4 regions of the Paenibacillus xanthanilyticus genome follow, and region 1 is predicted to be linked to each of the others. Evidence: riboswitches for the same ligand, from Rfam matches in the RefSeq annotation. Region 1 holds a riboswitch; each other region holds the start of a gene.
The links. Region 1 has a riboswitch for cyclic di-GMP ahead of ACFSKT_RS05460 (flagellar assembly protein A). Riboswitches for the same ligand answer to the same signal wherever they lie in the genome.

Region 2: it holds a riboswitch for cyclic di-GMP, as region 1 does, so the genes downstream of both, ACFSKT_RS29530 (OmpL47-type beta-barrel domain-containing protein) here and ACFSKT_RS05460 (flagellar assembly protein A) in region 1, are expected to answer to the same signal.
Region 3: it holds a riboswitch for cyclic di-GMP, as region 1 does, so the genes downstream of both, ACFSKT_RS14515 (PilZ domain-containing protein) here and ACFSKT_RS05460 (flagellar assembly protein A) in region 1, are expected to answer to the same signal.
Region 4: it holds a riboswitch for cyclic di-GMP, as region 1 does, so the genes downstream of both, ACFSKT_RS30810 (DUF192 domain-containing protein) here and ACFSKT_RS05460 (flagellar assembly protein A) in region 1, are expected to answer to the same signal.

The regions. Positions count from the first base shown of each region.
Region 1 is NZ_JBHUHA010000001.1:1,331,857-1,337,627, forward strand. It holds gene ACFSKT_RS05460 (flagellar assembly protein A) at 1-1,527, opposite strand, end outside; cyclic di-GMP riboswitch class I at 1,588-1,670, opposite strand; gene ACFSKT_RS05465 (SpoIIE family protein phosphatase) at 1,686-2,819, opposite strand; gene ACFSKT_RS05470 (methyl-accepting chemotaxis protein) at 3,180-4,892, shown strand; gene ACFSKT_RS05475 (response regulator) at 4,968-5,771, opposite strand, start outside.
Region 2 is NZ_JBHUHA010000002.1:2,754,046-2,759,816, reverse strand. It holds gene ACFSKT_RS29555 (GrpB family protein) at 1-333, opposite strand, end outside; gene ACFSKT_RS29550 (C40 family peptidase) at 603-1,115, shown strand; gene ACFSKT_RS29545 (CGNR zinc finger domain-containing protein) at 1,285-1,911, shown strand; gene ACFSKT_RS29540 (pyridoxamine 5'-phosphate oxidase family protein) at 2,060-2,968, shown strand; gene ACFSKT_RS29535 (hypothetical protein) at 3,085-3,450, shown strand; cyclic di-GMP riboswitch class I at 3,747-3,835, shown strand; gene ACFSKT_RS29530 (OmpL47-type beta-barrel domain-containing protein) at 4,001-5,771, shown strand, end outside.
Region 3 is NZ_JBHUHA010000001.1:3,372,581-3,378,351, forward strand. It holds gene ACFSKT_RS14500 (cupredoxin domain-containing protein) at 1-246, shown strand, start outside; gene ACFSKT_RS14505 (dehydrogenase) at 319-633, shown strand; gene ACFSKT_RS14510 (hypothetical protein) at 795-1,148, opposite strand; gene ACFSKT_RS14515 (PilZ domain-containing protein) at 1,417-2,127, opposite strand; cyclic di-GMP riboswitch class I at 2,218-2,312, opposite strand; gene ACFSKT_RS14520 (HD-GYP domain-containing protein) at 2,325-3,407, opposite strand; gene ACFSKT_RS14525 (GGDEF domain-containing protein) at 3,435-4,133, opposite strand; gene ACFSKT_RS14530 (class I SAM-dependent methyltransferase) at 4,404-5,576, opposite strand; gene ACFSKT_RS14535 (DUF6483 family protein) at 5,589-5,771, opposite strand, start outside.
Region 4 is NZ_JBHUHA010000002.1:3,034,490-3,040,260, reverse strand. It holds gene cpaB (Flp pilus assembly protein CpaB) at 1-254, opposite strand, end outside; gene ACFSKT_RS30835 (pilus assembly protein TadG-related protein) at 298-1,215, opposite strand; gene ACFSKT_RS30830 (TadE/TadG family type IV pilus assembly protein) at 1,226-1,606, opposite strand; gene ACFSKT_RS30825 (A24 family peptidase) at 1,603-2,115, opposite strand; gene ACFSKT_RS30820 (Flp family type IVb pilin) at 2,200-2,394, opposite strand; gene ACFSKT_RS30815 (Flp family type IVb pilin) at 2,517-2,711, opposite strand; gene ACFSKT_RS30810 (DUF192 domain-containing protein) at 2,764-3,138, opposite strand; cyclic di-GMP riboswitch class I at 3,195-3,284, opposite strand; gene ACFSKT_RS30805 (carboxypeptidase regulatory-like domain-containing protein) at 3,723-5,771, opposite strand, start outside.

The DNA.
Region 1 (5,771 bases):
TTTACCTTGCAGCAGTACCTTGATGAGCGGCCCAAGCCCTTTCTCGTTATAATCGGTCGCCTTGAATGCGCTGGCATTGTTCACTTGCACGACCGCATTGCGCAAAAACTTCGCTTTTTCGTGAATGTCAAGTAGCAGCGGGTACGCTTCCGCCGTGAACATGCTGCCTTTGCCTGCAACAACATCGCTGCCGATCACGTTGGCATGTATGATCAAGGAATGGCCTGTCTTAATCCGAGCAATGTTCACGTTCCCGCGTACCATGACGCTGCCCTCTGCCTCCACGGTCATCCCGTCTTGGACGGTTCCCAAAATATCGACGTCGCCTTGAAAGCGGATATTGCCCGAGGCAATGTCTACATCAGCGCCATGCACCAGTTTGGGGACGATGGAGAGTTCGGCGTGAACGCCTTTCTGCACAAGATTCGGCCGTCCGGATTGAATGGACAACACCTTCGTTGGGTCGTCCAGCAGGGTGACGCCCTCGCCCAACTTCAATTGCAGCTCGTGCACCGGTTCCGGCTCCACGCGCCTACCCATGACATCGAGTCCAGGCTTCCCGGGCTCGGGCGGCATAATTAGCCCAATGACCCTGCCTTCCGTTACGGATGGGAACTCTTTGATTTCGCGGTAATCGATCGTGCCGTCCGGACGCGTCTTCGGCATGATGGCCTGATTCTCGTTCGTCTCGAACAAGGGCTTCAAATAACCGTTTTTGCCCGGGACCGGCTCCTGCCCAATCGCGATCTCGAAACTGCCGCGGACGACGCTTTTGCACGCCATGGCGATATTCTCGGATAGAATGCCGACCGTTACGCCCCGCGCTTTGAGTTCGTTCAAGACATCCTGCATGTTAATGGCGAGCGGCTGTTTATCTTCGGCGGCGAGAAGTGTCAGATGCGAGGTCGGGGCCTGATCTTTGAGCGTGCGAGTGATGCGAAAACCGGGCTCTACGTTCAGGCGAGCCTTCATGTTCCGGTCGTCAATTTCGATTGACCAGACGGGGCGTTGATCCTCATTGATCAGTTCCACGCGAAAGACGTCTCGCTCCACGATCGTCGTCGTTTGCTCGACCAGGTTCCCATTCTTGTACAGCTTCCCCTCTTTCATAGGGCTTATTAACGGAAATTGGTCGGGCGCGTCCAGGGTGCCGATGATGCCATTTTCAATCCACGCTTTGCCTGAATAGGCCTTCGAACGGGAACTGTGCGCCTCGGTAGCCTTCGTATGATTCGGTTGTTTCGATTGATCCGCTTGATCCGCTTGAGTGCCGGATAACTCCTCCGATATGTATTCTTCCAGCGCTACGGACATCGGGGAGCGGCTCTCCTCCTTGGAGATCTCGGTCTTTCGGGTCACGCGGACGACCGCTTTTTTGGCCATGAGTCCCAGAACGCCGCGCGTTTCCGACTCCAATATTTCAATATGAACGTGATCTTTCGTTGTGCCGAGCAGCGTTAATGCCGTTTCCACCGCATGCTGAACCGTTTTGCCTCTCGATATGACGCTTGCTTCCACTGCAATCACCGTCCTTATTCGCCTGTAAAAAAGGAAGGGACCGCCAGAATGGCAGTCTCTCCGGCCCCATTCGGTAACCCGGCTGCCGACGTAATGACGTAGGCCCGCCGCTTTGCGTCCCCGACTTTCGTACGAGTTTGCCTTTATCATGATGTATCTGCCAATATCTAGGATAAGAGGATCGATATGATACAGATATCGTCGCTTCGGTTTTGCTTGATTACGGCCACTTCTTCCAAGAACGATTCATTCGACTGGCCGCGCAGCAAAGAGACATAGTCGGACAGCTTATTAATGCTGACCGATACCGGCACGCCCGGCGTCTCCACGAGCCCATCCGTATATAGAATGATCCGCGTTTGGTTCTCATAGTGAAGCATTCCCGTTTTGACGGGCGGATTCTTCTTCACGCCGATCGGAACCGTCGTCGTGGTTAACCGGTCGATGACCTTGTCATTGGACAGCACAAGACCCGGCGGATGACCCGCGTTGAAATAATGAATCATTTTCGTTTTCACGTCGACGAGCAGATAGAGGGCCGTAAAATAAATCAGCTTCTTGCCGCCGCCGAACAACTGCACCATTTGCTCGTTTAATTCCGTAAAGACGCGTTCAGGCTCGACTTCTTGCCTAATCGTCCGCTCGAGCAATGACCGAACCGACATCGTGATGAGCGCCGATGACAAACCATGACCGGACACATCAAGCACCAATATGGCGTATTGATCCTCCGAGACCTGAGCCCAGTAGAACATATCGCCCGAAACTTCGTCGGACTCAAGATATTTGCCATGAATTTGGATGTTGCCGTCGACAATCGGTTGACTCAAGACGCTTTTTTGAACCTGCTTGGCCAACTGAAGCTCCCTGCGAATTTTGATCTCTCTGGCAATCCGGGCATTCATCTCTCTCTTCAGACTCAGCGCGGATTTGACCCGAGCCAGCAGTTCGTACTGCTCAAAGTCTTTTTGGATGAAATCCATTCCCCCCGCCAAAAACGCATCCATAATTTGGCTTTTGCTGGCCGTAATGAAAATGATGGGCGTGTCCTTATACGTATCGTGTTTCTTAATGATTTTACACGCTTCGATTCCGTCCATGCCGGGCATGACAATGTCCAGCAGGATTAAATTGATCTGCACCGTGGTTTTCTTGGGACGTTCCTCGTCATGGATACCCAAAAACATAAAGGCTTCATCAGCGGAGCTAGCCGTGTGAACATTTGCGTAACCTTCTCGTACTAAGACATCCCGGAACAAATGCTGCATCATCGGCGAATCGTCAACGATCAGAATACCCATGAGCCCCTCCCCTCTTGGCGCAATTACCTCACTTCGACATAACCCGACAATTTGACCGTATTATCCTTTATTTTGACCTCATCCGTTAAAAATAAGCCCTATCAAAAGGCCAAGCAGCTGGAGCTGTCCTTGTACGTCAAGGAATCGAACACATCCGGATTGCCGATCATCTCGCCCAATCCTACACTGGCGGCGTAAAGCCGTTATCGTCACCGCCCTTTCACCTTGTTAGCGGTCCGCAAAGGGAGCAATTCCCCTCCTATTACCTATTATCTTCGCGCCTCACCTGACGATAAATAGAGCATATACAGGACGTAAGTTATCCGTTGCGTTCTCATCTATATCGAAGGGGATAGCGAAATGAAACTTCTACGAAACCTCAGCATATCGAAAAAACTGACACTTCTGATCTTCGTAAGCGCGGTAGGACTCGGGTCGGTCGGCACACTGGGCATCAATTATATGAGAGACATTGCCCAAAACTCGGAGCATATGTACGAGCACAATTTGATCCCGCTGAATACCATCATGCAGATTCGGGTCAACGCCAGAGCAAGCGACGCGTACACGCTTGAGCTGCTGACGACAGAGGACCCCGCTCGCAATCAGGAGCTCATCGACGAAATCGCCTCCGCTTGGGAAGAGATCGATGCGATGATCGACGAACTCGCCAGCAGCGAACTTACGGCTGAAGAGAACAAACTGCTGACGCAATACCGGGAGCATGCCGCGAATTTGGCGAAGGCCCGCAGCGAAGTGATCCAGTTGGCCGCAGCCAATAAGAACGCCGAAGCGTACGCGCATTATCACGAGAACGTGGAAGCGATGCGCAAGCTGGTGAACGACACGCTGAAAGCGCTGCAGAAGTACAACGTCGAAAATGCCGGCATCATTAACGAAACCAACCAGCAAGATGTAAAAGACGTCACGGTGTTCGTCTCCTCCGTCGTCGCTGCCGCGCTTCTCGCTCTCGTGGCGCTCAGCCTCGTGATCTCGCGCATGATCGTCAAGCCGGTTAAGGAAGTCAAGCGATTGCTGACCGAAGCGGAACAAGGCGATTTCACCGTGAAAGGCAGCTATATTTCGAAGGATGAAATCGGCCAGCTCGTCGCATCCCTGAACAGTATGACGGCGAATCTCCAGACGGTGTTCGGCTCTGTCCACGAGTCGACCTTCCAAGTCGCCGCGTCAGCCGAAGAGCTGAGCGCCAGCGCCGTGCAGAGCAGCAAGGCGAGCGAACACGTCACGCTCACGGTGCAGGAGCTCGCGGTCGGGACGGATAAGCAAGCGCAGCTGGTATCCGATAGCACGAACGCGATATCCGACATGGCCGGCTATACGCAATCGATCGCCGACTCGACGGACCGGATGAAGCAGGACGCCCTGCACGCGTCGGCCGTGTCGTCCGAGGGCAACCAAGCGATCAGCGAAGTGGGTACGCAGATGAACTCCATCTACGCCAACGTGAGCAGCTTGTTCGACGCGGTAAAAAGCTTGAACGAGCGCTCGAACGAAATCGAGCAGATCACGAATGTCATCTCCGGCATCTCGGCACAGACCAACCTGCTCGCCTTGAATGCGGCGATCGAAGCCGCGCGCGCGGGCGAACACGGCAAAGGATTCGCCGTCGTCGCGGGCGAAGTGCGCAAGCTCGCCGAACAGTCCAATCAATCGACAGACCAAATCTCGCAGCTCATTCAACTGATTCAGCAGGATACGGAGACGACGCTGCGGACGATGGAGAAAGCGGCGCAAGAGGTGAACAGCGGCTTGACGGTCGTGAATCATGCAGGCGGCTCGTTCCAAAAAATCGAGCAGGCGGTCAGCAGCGTCGTCGCGCAAATCGAAGACATTTCCGCGGATCTGCGGAAGCTGGCCGACGGAACGGCGAACGTGAACGCCTCGATCCGGGACGTTCACGCGGTCGCGAGCGACTCGGCATCGATGACGCAGAACATCTCGGCCGCGACGGAAGAGCAGCTTGCCTCCATGGAAGAGATCTCGTCTTCCTCCCAAGCGCTTGCCAGCTTGGCGGACGATCTGCAGCGCATCATCAAGCAATTTAAAATCTGACTACAATAAATAACAATAGGGTATCCTCGTCATCTAATGACGAGCGATACCCTATTGTTGCATTTTGCGATTCCCTTATTTTCCGACCCCCGCGACCGAGCTCTTCCGATACTGGTTGGGGGATACGCCCACCGCCTTCTTGAACGCCGTGCTGAAGTAATGCTGGGTCTCGTAGCCGATGCGCTCCGCAATCTCGTGCATGGCCAAGTCCGTCTCGCAGAGGAGCTGAAGCGCCTGCTTGATCCGGGCGCCGGTGAGCATGCCGACGAACGAGATGCCCGCCTCCTGCTTGAAGATGCGGCTTAGGTAGACGGTCGAGACGCACAGCTCCGCGGCCACGCCCTCGAGCGACAGGTGCGGTTCGAAGTAGCGGGTCTCGATAATCTCCTTCGTCCTGCGCACCAACGGCGATAACCGGCTTGCCCGATAGACGGCCGTCTTCGCCTCGCCGTACAGCTTCGGAATGCGCGAGAGCTCCCCGCCGGTCGCCTGAAAGCTGGTCAGTACGTGGATTCTCAAATAGTCCGCGATGCTGCTCGTTATCCGCTCCAGCTGCGCGGCTTCCGGCACGCCCCAGATCAAGAGAACGATCAGTCCGCTCGGATCACGGAAATGAACATGATCGAAATCGCGCAAACATTCCTCCACGATATTCTCCATCGCGAAGAGCAGCAGCTGCCGGTCACGCTCCGAATAGAACGAGCGTCCGCCCGCTTGCTCCGGCCATCGCAGCACGCCGACGAGCCGCGGCGCTTCAGCCGGCAACCGGAGGAAAGCCAGCTGTTCCAACACCTCTTCCCGCGCCGGATGATCCTGGATCCACTCCAGGCAGAACCGTTCGCGCAGCTGCGTCATGTTCTTCTCGATTTGCTTCGACGC
Region 2 (5,771 bases), on a different contig from region 1:
CGACACGGGCTTGTAAACGCCGTCGGCATTGTAGTTGCCGTCGCAGGCTTGCGGAAGCACCGCGCGCCGGAATTCCGTCCCGAACAGATGCACATGGTCGATCGTCGCGTGGCTGAGGTTCGCGTCTTGCATGCGGATGCCGGACAGATTGGCGTTCGTGACCGCCGCTCCCGTCAAATTCACGTCGTCGAGCCGCATACCGCTCATATTCGCATTATGAATGTGACTGTGCGCCAGACTAACATTGTCGAGCCTTAGTGATTCCGCCTTGACCTCCTCGAAGCGTGACCCAGAAATATCCCGCATGCGAATATCCAACCGTTCCGTGTTCATCTTGCCCACTCCCTTTTATATGGTATTGGAAAAATTATACACGAAATAATGGAAGGCTGGTCAACCCTTGTCCACAAGAATGAAGCTGCGCGAATTGCGCTCGATGCGCAGGGCATAATGTGAGACATCAGGGCGAAAAGGCGAAGTGCACGGCTGACATTTTATGCAGCCTTTCCCTTATTAGAAAGCCTTCAGAATCCCCCCATCCCGATTATCGCGTGTTATTATACTCCTCGGACAGCCAAACCAACACCAGGAGGTCATACAACATGACGACAATCAAATGGATGAAGAAAACGATCCTCGCGACGACTTGTTGCGTTGCCCTTCTGTCTGCCAACGGGCTGGTAGGCAACGCTTTCGTGGGACAAGCCCATGCGGCGACAGCGACAACGCAAGCGACGAAGGCGGACAGCATTATCGCGACGGCCAAATCGCTGCAAGGCAAAGTGCGTTATGTATACGGCACGAACAATCCGAGCCAGCTTATTTTCGACTGCTCGTCCTTTACGAAATACGTGTTCGGCAAGAGCGGCGTCAGCCTCAAGTGGGGCACGGCGAGCCAGAAGAAGCAGGGAACGTACGTATCGAAGAGCAACCTGCGCAAAGGCGACTTGATTTTCTTCAACAACGGCAGGACATCGACGATCAGCCACGTGGGCATCTATATGGGCAACGGCCAATTCATTCATAATACGATCGGCAGCAAAGTAAACGGCGTGGTCATCGCCAAGCTGAGCGATTACACGAAACGCTATTCGACGGCGCGCCGCGTGCTGTAAGGCCATGCAAAGAGAAAGCTATGACTAGCCGGACTAGTCATAGCTTTCTTGGCGTCTTGGGCCTGGTGCCTAGGAGCAAAGAAACGGTATCCGCCCCGGGAATGTGCTAGTATAGCAATAGAGCAATAGATCAGGATACATCGGCAAGTTGAAAGGAGTTGAAGCGGCCATGCCGAAAATCATACCCCCGACCTTCTTATTTATCGGCAATGAGCCAATGCTGGACTTTACGAACACGCGCATCATGGCAGGCGGGCAGCCGCTCGACCTGTTGACCGATTTCGACGCGCTGCTGGATTGGATGGGCAAGGCAGGTCTGCTCACCAAGGAAGCCGAGGCTGCGGCATTGACGTGGAGCGAGGAGGCGAAGGCACGCCTGCATGGCGCGGCCATCGAACTCCGCGGCCATCTGCTGGCCGTAATCCACAGCCTATTGGCAGGCGAGCAGGTGAATGTAGCGCATCTGGCGCCGATCAACCGCCTGCTCGACCATCAGGCATTCGCGACCCGGCTCTATCTGGAGAACGGCATTTTCCGAGAGGAACGCCGCCGTCTGGTCCGCGGTCCGCTGGATCTGCTCGCGCCGATTGCCGAATCGACGGCGCGGTTCCTGAGCCGGAACGAGCCGCATCTGCTGCGGAAATGCGAAAATCCGGATTGCGTCCTTCATTTCTACGACAACAGCAAGAACGGCATGAGACGCTGGTGCAGCCCCAAAACATGCGGCAACCGGATGAAAGTGACGGCTTACCTAGAGCGTCGGCGTGCGCAAAGCCAATCGAACAGCGAGACTTAGAAAGCGGGAGCTTTCGAGGTCTCGCTTTTTCATTGCCTCCGGAAAGCAGCACCTCATTTATTAACCTACAAAATTAATGTATACACATTAAATAATCATGTGTATAATACCCAATAAGACCATTTGAGCATTAAAAAGAGGTGGTTGTATGGCCAATCCTTATCATGACGGCGAGTTGGCGGTTCAGCGTATGGCCGGCGCCGAGATTGTCGCGCAGCAAAACGGCCGAAGCATTCGAGCTTCGATCGTGCCGGGTGCCGCCGCCTTCCTTGGTACGCAGACGCTCTTGATCGCGGCCGTGGGCGACGTCGGCGGGCGGATATGGGCGTCCTGCTTGACCGGCCCGCCCGGTTTCATCGCGGTACAAGGCGACAAGCGGTTAAGCGTGGCGTGGGAACCGGCGCAGGATCCGCTGCTTGCCGCCAGTCTGGCGGCGAATCCGCACATCGGCTTGCTGGCGATCGATTTGGGCAAGCGGTTTCGGCTGCGAATTAACGGGACCGGCACGCTTGCGCCGGACGGCACGCTCGACGTGGCGGCGGAGCAGGTGTACGGCAATTGCCCGAAATACATTCAGCAGCGAACCGCGCCGTCGTTCCCCGATGCGGACAGCTTGCCGGCAAGATGGACGCGTACCTCCCGGCTAAGCGAAGGCCAGCGACAGTGGATCGCCAGGGCCGACACCTTCTTCATCGGGAGCAGGAGCGCCGACGGGAAGATGGATGCTTCGCACCGCGGCGGCTCGCCGGGATTCGTCCGCGTCGTGGACGAGAGGACGATCGTGTTCCCCGATTATTTCGGCAACTCGATGTTCAACACGCTCGGCAATATTCACAGCCACCCGGGCACGGGATTGCTGTTCATCGACTTCGACAGCGGCGATGCGCTCCAGCTGACCGGCCGCTCCCGCATTATTTGGGACGAGGAGCAGATCGCGGCGTTCCCCGGCGCCGAGCGATTGGTGCGCTTCGAGCTGGCTGAAGCGCTTCATGCGCAGCGGGGGCCCGGGATCCGGCGAGCGTTCGTCTCCTATTCCCCGGTCAATCCGTCGCTGTAGCGAACGGAGCGACCGTCAAGGAGGTGGTGCGGGGCGCGGGAGCCCGGCAGGGGCAAGGTTCGATTCGAAAGTTTCACGGGTAGCCGGTAAGTTCACATTCATGAGGAGGAACGATCATGCCAGCGAACAAATACGTCCTTATTATTCAAGCGAACCAGCAGGATGTCGGCAAAGCCGTCCATGGCCTGCTGTACGGTCAGGAGCTGCACGAAGCGGGCTTCGAGGTCGACATTCTGTTCGACGGGATGGGCACGCAGTGGCCGCAGGAATTCGGCCGAGCCGACCATCCCTTCCACGCGCTCTACAAGCAGGTCATGCGGCTGGGTATCATAAAAGGCGGCTGTCAGGCGTGCTCCGGATTTTTCGGCGTGGAGAACGAGATGCAGGAGGCGGGCGTCGCCCTTGCGGGGAGCGAGAAGAGCGGCGGGCACATCCCGTTCGCGCAGTACGTCGCGGATGGGTTCCTGCCGATCGTGCTTTAGGTCAAATGCAGCCGCTTCGCTCCGTTGAACGGGAACCCCGATTTTGCCGCTAAAACGGGATATTCGCTTCCCTCGCATCTCGAGAGGCTTCGAGAGGCTGGGGGAGGCTTTTTTACGTCCTATCTCAGGTTTTTCGCAGCTTGGTCACTTGCAGAGATCGAACAATACCTCCCGCAAGATCGCCGCATTCCAATAAGTCATATGTAGTGGAATTTTATTCTCCGTGACTTTAGACCTATTTTCACTCCTCCATTCGACAACGTATTATAGATTCTAAGACGTACAACTAACTAACCAAGTGAAAAGGGCAAATCATGAGAAATCATGAGACGCAAAGCCATGGGCCTTAACCGCACGCGCGTGCGGCAGGCAGCCGGTTACCACAAGGCATCATAGACTAAATTCCTATGAACCTTGGCAGAGGTTTATTTTTTTTGCCCAATTTCCGGATTCGAAGAAAGGTAGGAAGAAGATGAGCGAGCGACAGGGTGCACGAAAACTATCATTGTTGGTTTCACTTTTACTTGTCATTCAACTGATGCTCCCAGCCGTGAACGTATTTGCGGCAGAGACCGCCAACAGCAGCATTTTGCCGCCGAGCAATGTCAGTTACCAGGTTACGGGGGCTGATGTTAAGTTAACGTGGAACACTGTATTCGGGGCCACCGGTTATCAAATTTATGAGATTACGGAAGGCCAACTCATTGTTCGCGGCACGACGGCGACCAACTCTTATACGATGAAGAGTATGAGCGAGGGGTCCTATACCTACGCAATCTCCACGCTTAGCGCGGAAGGCGAATCCGGACCGAGTGCTCCCGTAACGGCGGACGTCATCTATCCGGAGATGACCGCCCCGGTGCTTACCGTCTCCGTTCAGAATGGCAACGACCTTGTCCTGAACTGGACAGCTGCCGCCAATGCGCAGAGCTATAATCTATTTCAAATTCAAGAGGATGGCCAAGCGGTGCTAGTCCAAAACCAAGCTTCGCGCACATTCTCGGTAATTAACGTTACAGAGGGCACATACCGTTATGCTGTAAGCGCTGCAAATCCGTTATTCGGCGAATCGCCGCTTTCCGCACCGGCCGAGGTCACGGTTGTGTATCCCGTTATGGCGGCTCCTGGCAGCCCGAGCTTCACCGTAACGAATGTGAACGACCTCACGCTGAGGTGGGCGGCGTCCAGCTACGCAAGCAGCTATCGCATTTATCAACATATCAACGGCGAGAAAGTGTTGAAAACCACCACGACCGGCACATCGGCTGTTTTTGCAAATCATGCGGCCGGCGAATATGTGTACGAGATCCATGCCTATAGTGGTCGCTTTGGCGAATCGGCCGAAGGCAGCCGGATTACAGCAACCATCAGTTCTGTAACCATGACGGCGCCGACTAATTTTGAGGCAAAGCTGCAGAACGTGAATGATGTTCTCCTTACTTGGAAAGCGTCAGCCAATGCAACCAGCTATAAGGTGTATCAAATCGTGGATGGACAAGCCGTGCAGAAGAGCGTGGTGACAGGCACTTCCGTTACCTATACGAACCAGCCGGCCGGAGATTACCTCTATGAAGTGCGCGCCTACAGCGATCGCTTTGGGGAATCGGCACAAGGCAGCCAAGCCTCGCTTACGATCGGAGCGGTAGCACTGGCGCCCCCAAGCGGTCTTGCGTATAGGCTGTTGAACCTAAATGATGTTATTTTGACGTGGACAGCTAGCGCCAACGCAGAGAGCTATAAGGTTTATCAGATGGTCGACGGCCGGAAGGTGTTGAAAAGCACGGTGTCCGGCACAAGCGCGACCTACACCTTGCAGCCGGCCGGGAACTACGAATACGTTGTACATGCCTACAGCTCGCGTTTTGGCGAGTCGTCTGAGGGAAGCACGGTGACATTCACGATCGATCCCGTCCTCATGAAGGCGCCAGGCAACGTGAAATACGCAATCGCAAATGGGAATGACGTGACCCTTAGCTGGGATGCTTCGGAGTATGCGGATAGTTACAAGGTTTATCAGGTAGCCAACGGACAGAAAACTTTGAAAAGCACGGTAGTATCGAAATCGGTTACCTATTCGTACTTGCCGAAAGGGGATTACACCTACGAGGTGTATGCCGTCTCCTCTCGTTTTGGAACATCGGCGGACGCCGGCGCGGTGTCTTTCACGGTCGCGTGGCCGGTGATGGAGCCGCCTGCCAATGCGGTGCAGACGATTACGAACGCGACAAGCTTTACGTTAAGCTGGGATGCCGCCCCTTATGCGACCAGCTATAAAGTGTATCAAGTCGTCAATGGCCAGAAGGGGCTGAGAACCACAACAT
Region 3 (5,771 bases), 2.0 Mb from region 1:
CTCTGGTCGCCAAGCAGCATCTTCGTCAATGCCGGAGAGGAAGTGGAGCTGCGTCTGACGGGCATCAGCGGCGAATCGCATCCGTTCGTCATCGAAGGACTCGGCATTCAAGGAACGGTGGAAAAAGGCAAAACAACGGTCGTCAAATTCAAAGCGGAGCAGAAAGGCACCTATCCGATCATCTGCCAAACGCATGATACGCGCGAGCATAACGGTCCGATGGTCGGCTACATCTACGTCCAATAACAAGCGCCTGCCGGGCCGGTGACCAATCAGCAGCCGGGCGCATATATAGGGGAATGAGAGGAGTCGGTTACGATGAAACCATCCCCCCCATCCAAACATGCGGCCGGACTGCCGACCGCGCGCAAAATTCGGCGTGCCTGCGATAACGAGCTGTACCGGACCGTCAAGCGCCTGAACGTCTACGTGCCCAAGGAGAAGCTGGAAGCGGCGGAAAAGCTGTATTTCAAGAAAGTCGCCCTCAACTTGCCCTGGATCGCGGAAAACCAGAGCAATCGCCGCAAGCTCGCCGACTGGTGGGACGAGAATGTCAGCGCGGAAATCGCCGAGCTGTGGGAAGTGGACCTAGCCAAGCTGCAGGCGGCCTTCCGTGAAGCGTTCGGCGGGTAGCGCGCAAAAAAAGGACCTCGCTTCGCCATCGTGGCGGAAGTCGAGGTCCTCTTTCTTTCGCGTTTACCTCTTTCAATAGAAACTCGATTATTTCGCGCACGCCCGAGGGACGCCCGCCAGAAGGGCATCTCACGTACGCAGCGTCCGGCACACAACCTGCGTTAGCCGATGACGGCGAAAGCTTCCGAGCCGGCCGGAATCGACCGGGAACGGAACTGGACGCCGGCGGAATTAAAGATGCGGATCGTCAAGTTAGACGTCGTGAGCACGCCGACGTTGCGGAACTGCACGACGCCGAAGTTGTCGAAAAAGGCGGTCGAGATCAGCGAATTGTTCCGGTACAAACGCGCGAAAAACCCGTTCGTGCTGAACGTAACGCCGTTGTTCTGGACCCACAGCACCGTCAACCGGTTCAAGTAGACGGATTGCGTGCTTCCGACCGGTATTTTGGCTGTCCGGATCACCCTCCCCGTGCTGGATGCGAGACGCTTCGGTTTTATTCGAGTCGATGCCATTCTTCCAACCCCTCCTCGTAAGTTTCCTATAGCATATGCTAGGGAAACAAGCGCGGACCGGACGAACGCACGCGGTCTATCACCTATTTTCGGGAGGATTGGATACGGTAGATTTGACGGTCCTCGGCAGATGACGCGCAGCTTCAACCGGCGGCATTCCGCGGTCATACAGCAGAGTGGTTGGACTCTCCTATATATTGAAAAAGGGAAACGCGGCCGCGGCCGGTTCCCCTCATCCTCCTACATTCGCGGGCAGCGCGCCAATGTCTTACATCCGCGCAAGCGCCTTGCGCTTCTCCTTGACCCGGTAATAATTCGACACCTGCTCGCGGATCAAGAAGGCGCGAAGCATTCTTGCCTGCAGCTCGTTCAGCTCCACAAAACGGGCGCCGTAAAAGCAAAACTCGCCTTCCGTCTCGCTTCGGACGATTTCAATATGGCAGCTGAGCTCGAAGCCCATCGAGACGACCGCCGGCAGGAGATCGCCGATACGGAGCTTCACGTTATGAACGGTCTCGAAGCCGATGCCGCTTAGCGAGACGTTCTTCGTCTTGAATACCGCCTGCTGTTCATCGCCTTCCTCGGCTTCCGTCTGATTCGCCCGGACGCTCGGCTGAAGCCTGCCGTCCAGCCGGACCTCGACGCGATTCGCCTCCCGCTTCTCCTCCAAGCCCGCGAGCGACTTCGGCGGGAGCAGCACCGCAAGCGACCCTTCCGCCTTCGCGATGACCGTGGATTGCATCCGCTGGATGCCCACCGGCGAATAGAGCGTGAGATGGACTGGATCTCCCAAATGAAACGATTTGAATTCGGACATCTCGATCTCCAGCATCTCGCCTTCCACATGGGTCAGCAGTCCCGTGGATACGTATCCGTCCTTCTCGACCACCGTCCTGCTGTGCAGGAGCGTCTCTAGGGGATACGTCGTCATTTCTTTGCCATATACGGCGGTTTGTTCGACTCTTGATGTTCTCGTCATGATGGATGTGACCTCCGTGGATACAAAATAAAAAAAGCCGCTCCCTGGTACTTAAGCCGACTTCGTCATCCTGTTCACGGATGCCCTCGCTTCGGCGGCCAGGCTGTCATTGTTCGCGATGCGCGCAAACGGTAGACCCTTTAGCTTTGCGTCCTTGTCTTTCGACAAGTTTGCCTTTGTCCTGCATTCGATTGTAGTTAAACTTCCTTGACGATGAGCAGATTGTTGGAATTCTTCAGCTCGATCTCGTACGCCGCGGCCGGCGGATTGCCGTCCGCTTCCCGAATGATCCGCACCGTCGGACGATGGACGGCCAGCGGGTTGTTGGCGGATACGACGGCGATCTGGCCGGAGCTTAGAAGCACGGTCGTCGCGATCGGGTAGATGGAAATATGTTTGCAAAACAATTTGATCAGGTTGACGTCGAAATACGTGTTGCCCGCCGCGAACAGAAACTCGATCGCTTCCGTCGGCGTATGCCGTTTGCGGTGCGGCCTCGGCGAGGTTAAGGCGTCGTACACATCCGCGATGGCGATAATCTGCGCGTACTCGTGAATCTCGTCGCCTTTGATCTTGCGCGGATACCCGCTCCCGTCGAACCGCTCATGATGCTGGAACGCGCAATGGGCCGATAATAAAGAGACGTCGTGCTGCGCGCGAAGCAAGTTGAACCCGTCTTCCGCGTGCTTCTGAACCAGGCCCCGCTCCGCTTCGCTAAGGAAAGCCGCCTTGGCGAGCAATTCTTTCGGCACCTGCGTCATGCCGATATCGAACAGCAGCGCGCCGACGCCCAGCTCCTCCAGCTGATTGCGGTTGTAGCCTTTGGCCACGCCTATGATGCCCGCGAGAATGGCAACGTTGACTGAATGATTGAATAAGTAAGAATCCATGGCCTGAATATTCGTCAGGCTAACAAGCATGTCTTGTCTTGCGGAGAGGTCCTGCATCATTTGACCGAATACCGTGCGGAACGTGCGGCCAAGCTCCGGCGCGACCGTGCGCCCTTTGGTCTTGTGCGTATCCATGAGCGTGGTCATCGTCTTGTGGACTTCGGCCATCGCCTTGCGCCGCGTCTCGTCCTGAATCGCCGAGCTCGGCTCCAAATCTTCGGTCATGTCATCCTGGATATAGAGCATGTCGATGCCCAAATTCTCAAGCCGATCGATAAATCGTTGGGTTAATTCTACGCCTTCCCCCAGCAGAACATTGCCATTCTCTTGAAAGACGGTGCGCCCCAATTTATCCCCCGGCCTAACCGAGGTTATATGCGCTTTCCTCATTGTGCCATTCCGCCTTTGATTGCCTGTTTATTGTGCTTGAGCCGCCTGCTGCATCGCTTCCTCTTCGGCTTTATGGCGCTTGCCCAATAGTTTGTCCGCGTACATGCGTTCGTCGGCAAGCTGCGCGAGCTGGCCCAGATGTACGCCGTCCGCCGGATACGAAGCGACGCCCGCCGATACGGCTAGCCGGACGCCGGTTCGAAGCGTTGCGTGCTCCAGCAGCTCGCGGACCCTTCGCAAGAAGACGGCGACGGTCTTGTCGTCCGCATACGGACAGATGACCAAAAATTCGTCCCCGCCCCACCGCGCCACGATCTCCCCGCGCTGTGCGCCATTCTGAAGCGCCGTCGCGACCTCGCGGATCGCCGCGTCCCCCTGGGCATGTCCATGGGAATCGTTGACCTGCTTGAAGTCGTTCACGTCGATCAGCATGACCGCCATTCGCTTGCGTTGCTTGCCGGCGCGAGCTGCCAATCGAACGAATCCGCTCTCCACGAAGCGCCGATTGTACACACCCGTCAGCGGATCCATGGCGGCCATCCGGGCCAGCCGATCATGCTTCAGGCCAAGCCACCAGCCTACGGGGAAGGAGACGGCGGCAAACAGCAGCGCGCCGGCGCTTGCCCGAAACAGGCCGCTCTCCTCGGGCCAGAGCCCGTAAAGCGCGGCGCAGCCGGACAAGCCGATCGCGGCCGCCAGCGCGGTTATCCTCCCCCGATATGCCACCGTATCCTCTCCTTCTCATCGTCCGACTGCTTGGCCGCGCCCCTTCTTCCTCGCTTCGGCGGTGATGAAACTATGACTACGCTATGAACGAACATCTCAAAAAGAACGAGGAATAGGCAGAGATCCACCCCTGCCATCAGTCCCAAAACGATCATTCCTAAACCCTTTAAAACGAACTAATTACCGGGACTCGCGTACGGTTTAATTCTAGCATACGCGATTTCCGCCGACAATCCGTATGTGATATTTTTCATTGCTAGTCATTAAGGATTACTTGATAGCGGCTAGACGGTCTGAAAGCGCCGATTCCAGATAGGGCGAAAGATTCAGTCCATCCCGGAAGGCAACGTATTCCGCCCATTTGCGCGCGCTCGCCTTGCCGCCGGCCGTGGCCCGGATCAGCAAATTTTTGGGCGTGTGCTCGGGATCGATAAATTCGAGCAGCTGCACTTTGTAGCCGATGACTTCAAGCAGCTGCGCGCGCACCGCATCGGTCGCCAGCGCGCTGAACCGCTCTTTAAGCAGGCCGTGGGACAGAAGCGGAGCAAGCGTCTCGTTCTTCACTTGCTTGAACAGCTCGTGTTGGCAGCAGGGAACGGACAGAATGACCGATGCTCCCCACCCGACCGCTTTGGCGAGCGCCGCGTCCGTCGCGGTGTCGCAGGCGTGGAGCGTCACGACCATGTCCGCTTTGGCAATCTCGTTGAAATCCGCGATATCGCCAACCTGGAACTTCAGCCGGTCGTAGCCTAGCTTCTCCGCCAGCTCCGTGCAGAAGGCGATCACGTCTTCCTTCAAATCCAGGCCGATGATGGAGATTTGCCGCTGCTGCTCGATCGCGAGCAGATGATACAGCGCGAAGGTCAAATACGATTTGCCGCAGCCGAAATCGACGATTTTGATTTCTCGGTCCGTCGGAAGCTCGGGCAGCACATCGCTCACCATTTCAAGAAACCGATTGATCTGCCGGTACTTGTCCTGCTTCTTCGCCGCCACTTGACCGTCCTTCGTCATAATGCCCAGCTCCACGAGAAACGGCGCCGCCGTCCCTTCTTGGATCACCCGCTGCTTCTGACGGTTGTGCGCAAGCGGCGCCTCGGCATTCTTCGCCGTCGGCGGCTTGCGCAGCACGGCGGCTTTGCCCTTCTTGTTAAACAAGATCTGGATGTCGGCATCCACGGTCTTAAGCAGCGCTTGGCGATAGTGGGCTTGGAGCCACTCCGCGAGCCGCTGCGCCGCTTCGGCTTCCGGCACGTTCTCGTGCGTAACCTTCGTCGGGTAGTGGTATTCGAACTGGTAATACTTGCTACCGCGCAGCTCGATCGGCCGTACCGCCGTCTTCGGCGGCGTATCGCCGTCCTTGCGTTTCAGTTGACTGAAGGAAGCCTGCAGCAGCCGTCCCGCCGCTACCGCTTCCCGAATATCCGTTATCCATGTGTCCATCGTAAGTCTCGTTCAGCTCCTCGTTTCTTCATACCGATCCAACTGCTTAAGCGCCGCCCCGACTTCCTCCCGCGTCACGCCCCCGTGCTCGAGCGTCTCGTCCGGCAGCAGAAGAAGACGACGATAGAATGCCTCGGTCTCCGACCGCGGCAGCTCGCCGTCCTCCATTAGTTCATAGTGAACATCTTCCGCTTT
Region 4 (5,771 bases), on a different contig from region 1:
GTCACTTTGCCCGCGGCCGCCGCCGGATCCCGCAGCGCCGTCCCGTTGATGGCCGTAGCCGGCACCTCGACGAGCTGCAGCATGCCGCCGGACAACTGGGTATTCTCCGCCAACGCCTGCTTTGCCGCCAACACGCGAATCATCGCTTTGCCCGACTCCGCCCGCTCGTCCACTTTCTTCATATAAGTAAAGAAAAGCGCCGTCGTCGCCAAGCCCATCAGGACTGCGGCCACTAATATGATTTTCGATCTCATGCGCGTCCCCCGTCCTCCGCTGTCATCTTGATGTCCTGTAACGCTATTCAATCAACCGAATCGCGTAAGCGCCTTTACTCGCGATGTCCGGCGCGGCATAACCGGTACCGGCCCGCTCAATGAACATGCCCGTGATGGACGTATCCTTGCTCGACATCGGTTCGAGAATGTAGAAATACGCGAATCCTCGAACCTCGATCGATTTCAGTTGATTCGACGAAAATTCATGTGGCTTGTAAACCGGAATCAATATGACTCGGGAAGAGTCCCGATGCCAATACTCCCCGACCGGATACGGGTCCTGGTCGATGCGCAAATTGATGCTGTCGCGCGTCTTGCCCGCCACGTTCCCGGTCTGGGTGTCAATGATATCGCCCGCTTCGATCTCGCTCGGATACCCGAACTTCAGATTGCTCTCGTACGTCGTTGCGCCCGGCCCGCCGAGCGCCAGAATGCCGAAGTAGCCCGCTTCCACCCCGGAGTTGTCCACCTTGAGCTTGTACGGCTTCAAGTACTCCAGCGGAATCGATTCATCGATGCCGAGCGGCGCTACGCCGGCGGCCCTGCCCATCGGCGCAATCCGCGCCGCCGCTTCCGCCGAGACGGTTGCGGTATCTTTGCCGAGCAGTCTGGCGAAGCCGAGTCCGATCTTCTTCTCCAACTTCACGCGCACCGTGGACATCGGCGCGATCTCGGTGCCGGTCAAGCTGCTCTGTTCCCCGTGCGCGGCCAGAATCGATCCGATCACCGCCTCCGCGGCTCCAACCTGTCCGGTTAGTTCCTGCGCGCCCGACAACGCGGCTGCATTGGCGGTTTTCTGCAAATGACTCTTCGTCGCGTACATGATCCCGCCATCCACGACAAGCCCGGCAATCGTGAGCAAAAACATCATCGATAAGCCGGCCCAGACGATCGTGCTGCCGCGTTCTTCCTTTATAAAAGCGCCAAAATCCGTTTTCATCGTGAACCTCCTACTCCACCCGAATGGTGGAATGGGCTGAAAGAACCGGGGCCGGAATGACCCGCGTCATGACGGGCGTCATCAGCGGAAGCGAATAGCGCAGCGTCACCGTCACGTTCTCCCCGGATGCCCGGGTAGACTGACTCGGCGTAATCGTCACCGTCATGCTTGCCGGGTCCCCTACCCGAAGATGTGCTTTGGCATAGGCCGTCATGTCGCCGTCGCTTCTGCCCAGTCCGCCGAGGCGAGCCGTCTCCTGCACGGTCATTTGCAAACTGGAGTAAGCGAAGAGCAGCCTGCCCAAGTCCGCGATTCCGCATAGAAGCAGCATCAGCAGCGGCAGCAAAAGCGCAAACTCGACTAGCGACTGGCCGCGCTCGTCCCGTATCATCCCGCTCCCCATCCTTCCATCATAAAACCGAGTACGCATCCGGCCGCGATCGCCACCCCGTATGGGTACGTGCCGGAGACGAAGTGTCCTTGCAGCGGCAGCTTCAGCCGGTACCGGATGCATACCAAAACGTACTGCATGTAACGGATTCGCGCCCGAAAACCGTTCTTGAACAACACGATCGCAAGCGCCATGACAGCCCCGAACAGCGCCATGTAGACCGATGCGGCCATCACGAAGCCCGCTCCTTTCAACGCCCCGACGAGCGCAAGCAGCTTGACGTCGCCCGCTCCCATGCCGCCGAGAAGATAAGGGATGAGCAGAATCGCGAACCCCGCGCCAAGCCCGATCAGCATATGAAGCAATCCGCTCCAGCCGTCCGTCGCGGCATGATATACGACCGCCAGCACCAGCGCCGGAGCGATGACGTTGTTATAAATTTTGCGGCTGCGCACATCGGTGACGACGCATAGCGCCAGCACGAGCAGCATAATCGCGTTTGCCCACATCTTCGCGTCCACCTCTCAACTGGTTTCGTCCAAAAGGAAAGGCCGCACGCCACTAGTTGACGCACGGCCCTTAGGCAAGGAAGCTTAAGGCGTTCCGCCCATTTCCGTCACGCCGGTGTTGACCGTATCCTCCGCGTTGTCGAACAGGTCGATAATATGACCGCGCAGTGTGATGAGCGCCGTCACGACCGCCACCGCGATTAGCCCGAGCACCAATCCGTACTCCGTCATCCCTTGACCTTGCTCATCGTTCCAGAAGCGGCGAATGCTGTTCATCATGTTGTTAGCCTCCTAAGAATGGTTGTTGTCTCGTGGTTGCGGTTCAAAACAACGGCTTCCGTGCTTTCTTCGTCCGTCTGCTTGTCATCCTATATCCGATCGTACCAAGGATCGACCAAAAATTAAGGCGTGCCGCCCATCTCCGTAACGCCCGTGTTAATCGTGTCTTCCGCATTGTCGAACAGGTCGATAATGTGGCCGCGCAGCGCGATCAGCGCCGTGACGACCGCGACCGCGATCAGACCTAGAACCAATCCGTACTCCGTCATCCCTTGGCCTTGCTCGTCGTTCCAGAAGCGGCGAATGCTGTTCATCATGTTGTTAGCCTCCTAAATTTGTGGTGTCGATCAAAATTCAGTTTACTGCTCGTTAAGGTTCCAAAATCGCGGTCTGTCCCAGCTCGACCTTCGCGGCTGCCAACGTGCCTGCCGGAAGCTCCACGACGGAGCGGGTTCCCGCGAACGCCGCACCGACCCTCCCCGGCCGGAGCCGATGCTCCATGCCGACGACGACGCCTGCCTTGTCCAGATGAAGCACGTCCAGGTCGTAGTTCATAAAGAACATGTGGACTGACTTGCACGGCTGAATATGAAGGCCGCTGCCGCTTGGGAGAGATTGCCTTCCTACGAGGCCTCGCAGTCTCCGCCAAAACGTGTAAGCGCATTCAATTTGGTCGCCAAGCCGTTCCCCGCTCTCCCGAATGACCAGCTTCATCCGGGTCGCCACCTCCTTTTGCGTATGCAAAATAGCCCACCTTTAGGCCCGAAAGGAGGGTTCGAAAAAAGAACTCCCCTGCATCTTTCGGCAGCTGGCTGGCATCCCGCGTCTTCCGCGGCTTAGCCCCTGTAGCTTTGCGTCGCCGGCTTTCGCCGGTTTTGCCTTTATCGAGATCCAGCGAAGTTCGTCTTGCTTGTTCGCCGTTCCGATATCTTGATCACATCTTACCCCGAGGTCCTATACTCCGTAATCCGACAAAATCCCCTATTTTTAGATTATCCGGATAAGGTCCAAATTCCCTCGAAATAGTAGTCTTAATAGACTAAATGTTGATTAGTAATGATTCTTTTCTCCCTATCAGACAATGAAACAACCCTAAAGGAACTAGGTAACATTAACCAATCAACGTGATCCGATTATTCATGCGACCAAAGGTCTGTTCTCCTGGCTGTTAGATGCGCTGCCGCCGCATGAATGTCATGCGTAAATAGCGGCGATTAATTAAAGCGTTTATGAAGCAGAGCATGTGATATTTTCACGGAAAAAGGGCGCCCCCCGTCACCTGCGGACGGCTGCGGGACACCCCTTGATCTGGTTCCGGGCTCAGCCGGCTATTCCTCGTCATCGTCTTGCAAAATCGCGTCCAATACTGTCACTTGACCATTGAAAATAAGGGCGCTTTTCGTGAGCGGACGTTTGTCCGGATAGGTGAACTGCACATCGTAGATACCGGCAGCCAGATTGCCGATGTAATACTGACCGGCCGTGTTCGTAATGACCGCGCGTACGAGCCGCCGATTCCGGTCGAATACTTCCACGAGCGCTTTATAGAGCGGGCGCAGCCTCTCGTCGCGCACCGTGCCGCGCAAGTCGCCCATCTCCTCGGGCATGCTGATGCGAACTTCCCCGCCCATACGCGGATCGAACACCACGACAGCCGATCCAAGCATGAGCGAGCTTGTCGTAATGACGAGCGTCTCGCTCGGCAATCCGCTCACCGCGAATCGGCCTTCCGGGTTGGTTACCGTCACGGCGAGTACTTCATTATTGGCGTTCAGCACCTGTACGACTGCCCCGTTCATCACATTCTGCGCCGTGTTCGTCACGGCGCCGACGATGGTCGTCGGGTTGGCGCGAAGGCTGACATTCAACACGCGCGCGCTTCCCGGTTGAAGCGTTATTGCGTTCGACTCGCTTTGAAAACCGGATTGCGACGTCCGCACGATGTAGTCGTCGGCCCGCAAACCGCCGATAAGGTAAACGCCTCGGGCGTCCGAGAGACCGCTGCGCACCACGATGCCCGTGAACGCGTCGATAACGTCGATTGTCGCGCCGGCAATCGGCAAGCCGTTCGATTGCTGGACGATCGTGCCGGACAGGGAAGCGGGATTCGGCGTGAGCGCAAAATTCAACGTAGTCGTCTGACCCGGTCCGACGTGCGCCGACGTTTCCTCCGTCCCAAAATTGGGCTGACTCGCAATGACGGTATAGTTGGAGGCCGGTACCCGATTAATCGTATAGTTGCCTTGCGCGTCCGTCAGGGAGGAGGCCACCGCCTCGCCGAACGTATTGAACAGCCGAATCTCGATTGCGGCGCCCGCGATCGGCTGCCCGGTCGCGGCGTTCGCCACATTCCCCTGGATGGTCGCGGGATTGCGGGAAAGCACGAAACTGAGCGGCGTCTGTAGATCCGGCGCGACTGCCTCGGACAGAATCTGCGTGAAGAAGCCAGAAGCCTCTGCCGTTACGGTATAGCGACCCGCCCCCAAATCTTGAATGAGATACGCGCCGCGATTATCCGTCAGCGCGGTAGCCACGACGGCATCCGTATCATCTCTCCTGACCGTCACGACGGCTCCTTCCACGGCAGCGCTCGTGTCCAGATCGGTGACGTAGCCGGCCAGCGATCCCGGATTCGGGACCAACTGCAGCACGGCGCTCGTCGACTGGCCGCGGTTCAAGTTGACGACCGATGCGCCGGTTCCGAACCCGGCTGCGGATACGGCGGCGACGAAGGTGCCGGCCGGCAGATTATCAAGTGCGAAAGCGCCGTTCTCATCGGCAATCCCCGTCGCCACAACCAGATCGTTCAAATCGCGCACAATAACCGTGCTGCCGCCTAGGGCGGCTCCGGTCGCTTCGCTTCGCACGATCCCGCTCAGCACGGCCGGCTGCGATTGAAGATTGAAGTTGGCGGTCGCCGTTTGGCTCGCGGCAACCGGCACCTGCTGCGATTGGGCGACAAAGCCGTCGGCAGTCGCGTTGACGATGTAGTTGCCCGGCGCGACTTGAAAGAAACGGTACGACCCGTCGACGTTCGCCAGGAGGGTCTGCAGCAGCACGCCATCCTCCGTATAGAGCCTCAAACTAACGTCGCCGCCTGGCAGAATGGCGCCCCCCGCGTTCACGACGCCGGCAATCTCGCCCGCCAGCGGGCTAAGCGCGAGACTGGCGCTCGTCGTCTGATTGGCGGTCACGATGACGCCGATCGCGGAGACGGCGAAGCCCTCCGCGCTCACGATGACGGTATAGCTGCCCGGCGCGAGATTCTCCACCAGATAGTTCCCGAAAGGACTGGTCGCCACCGTTGCCACCGGCACGCCCAGTTCGTCTAGAATTCGAACCTCGATCGTCGCTCCCGGTACAGGCTGCCGGGTCTG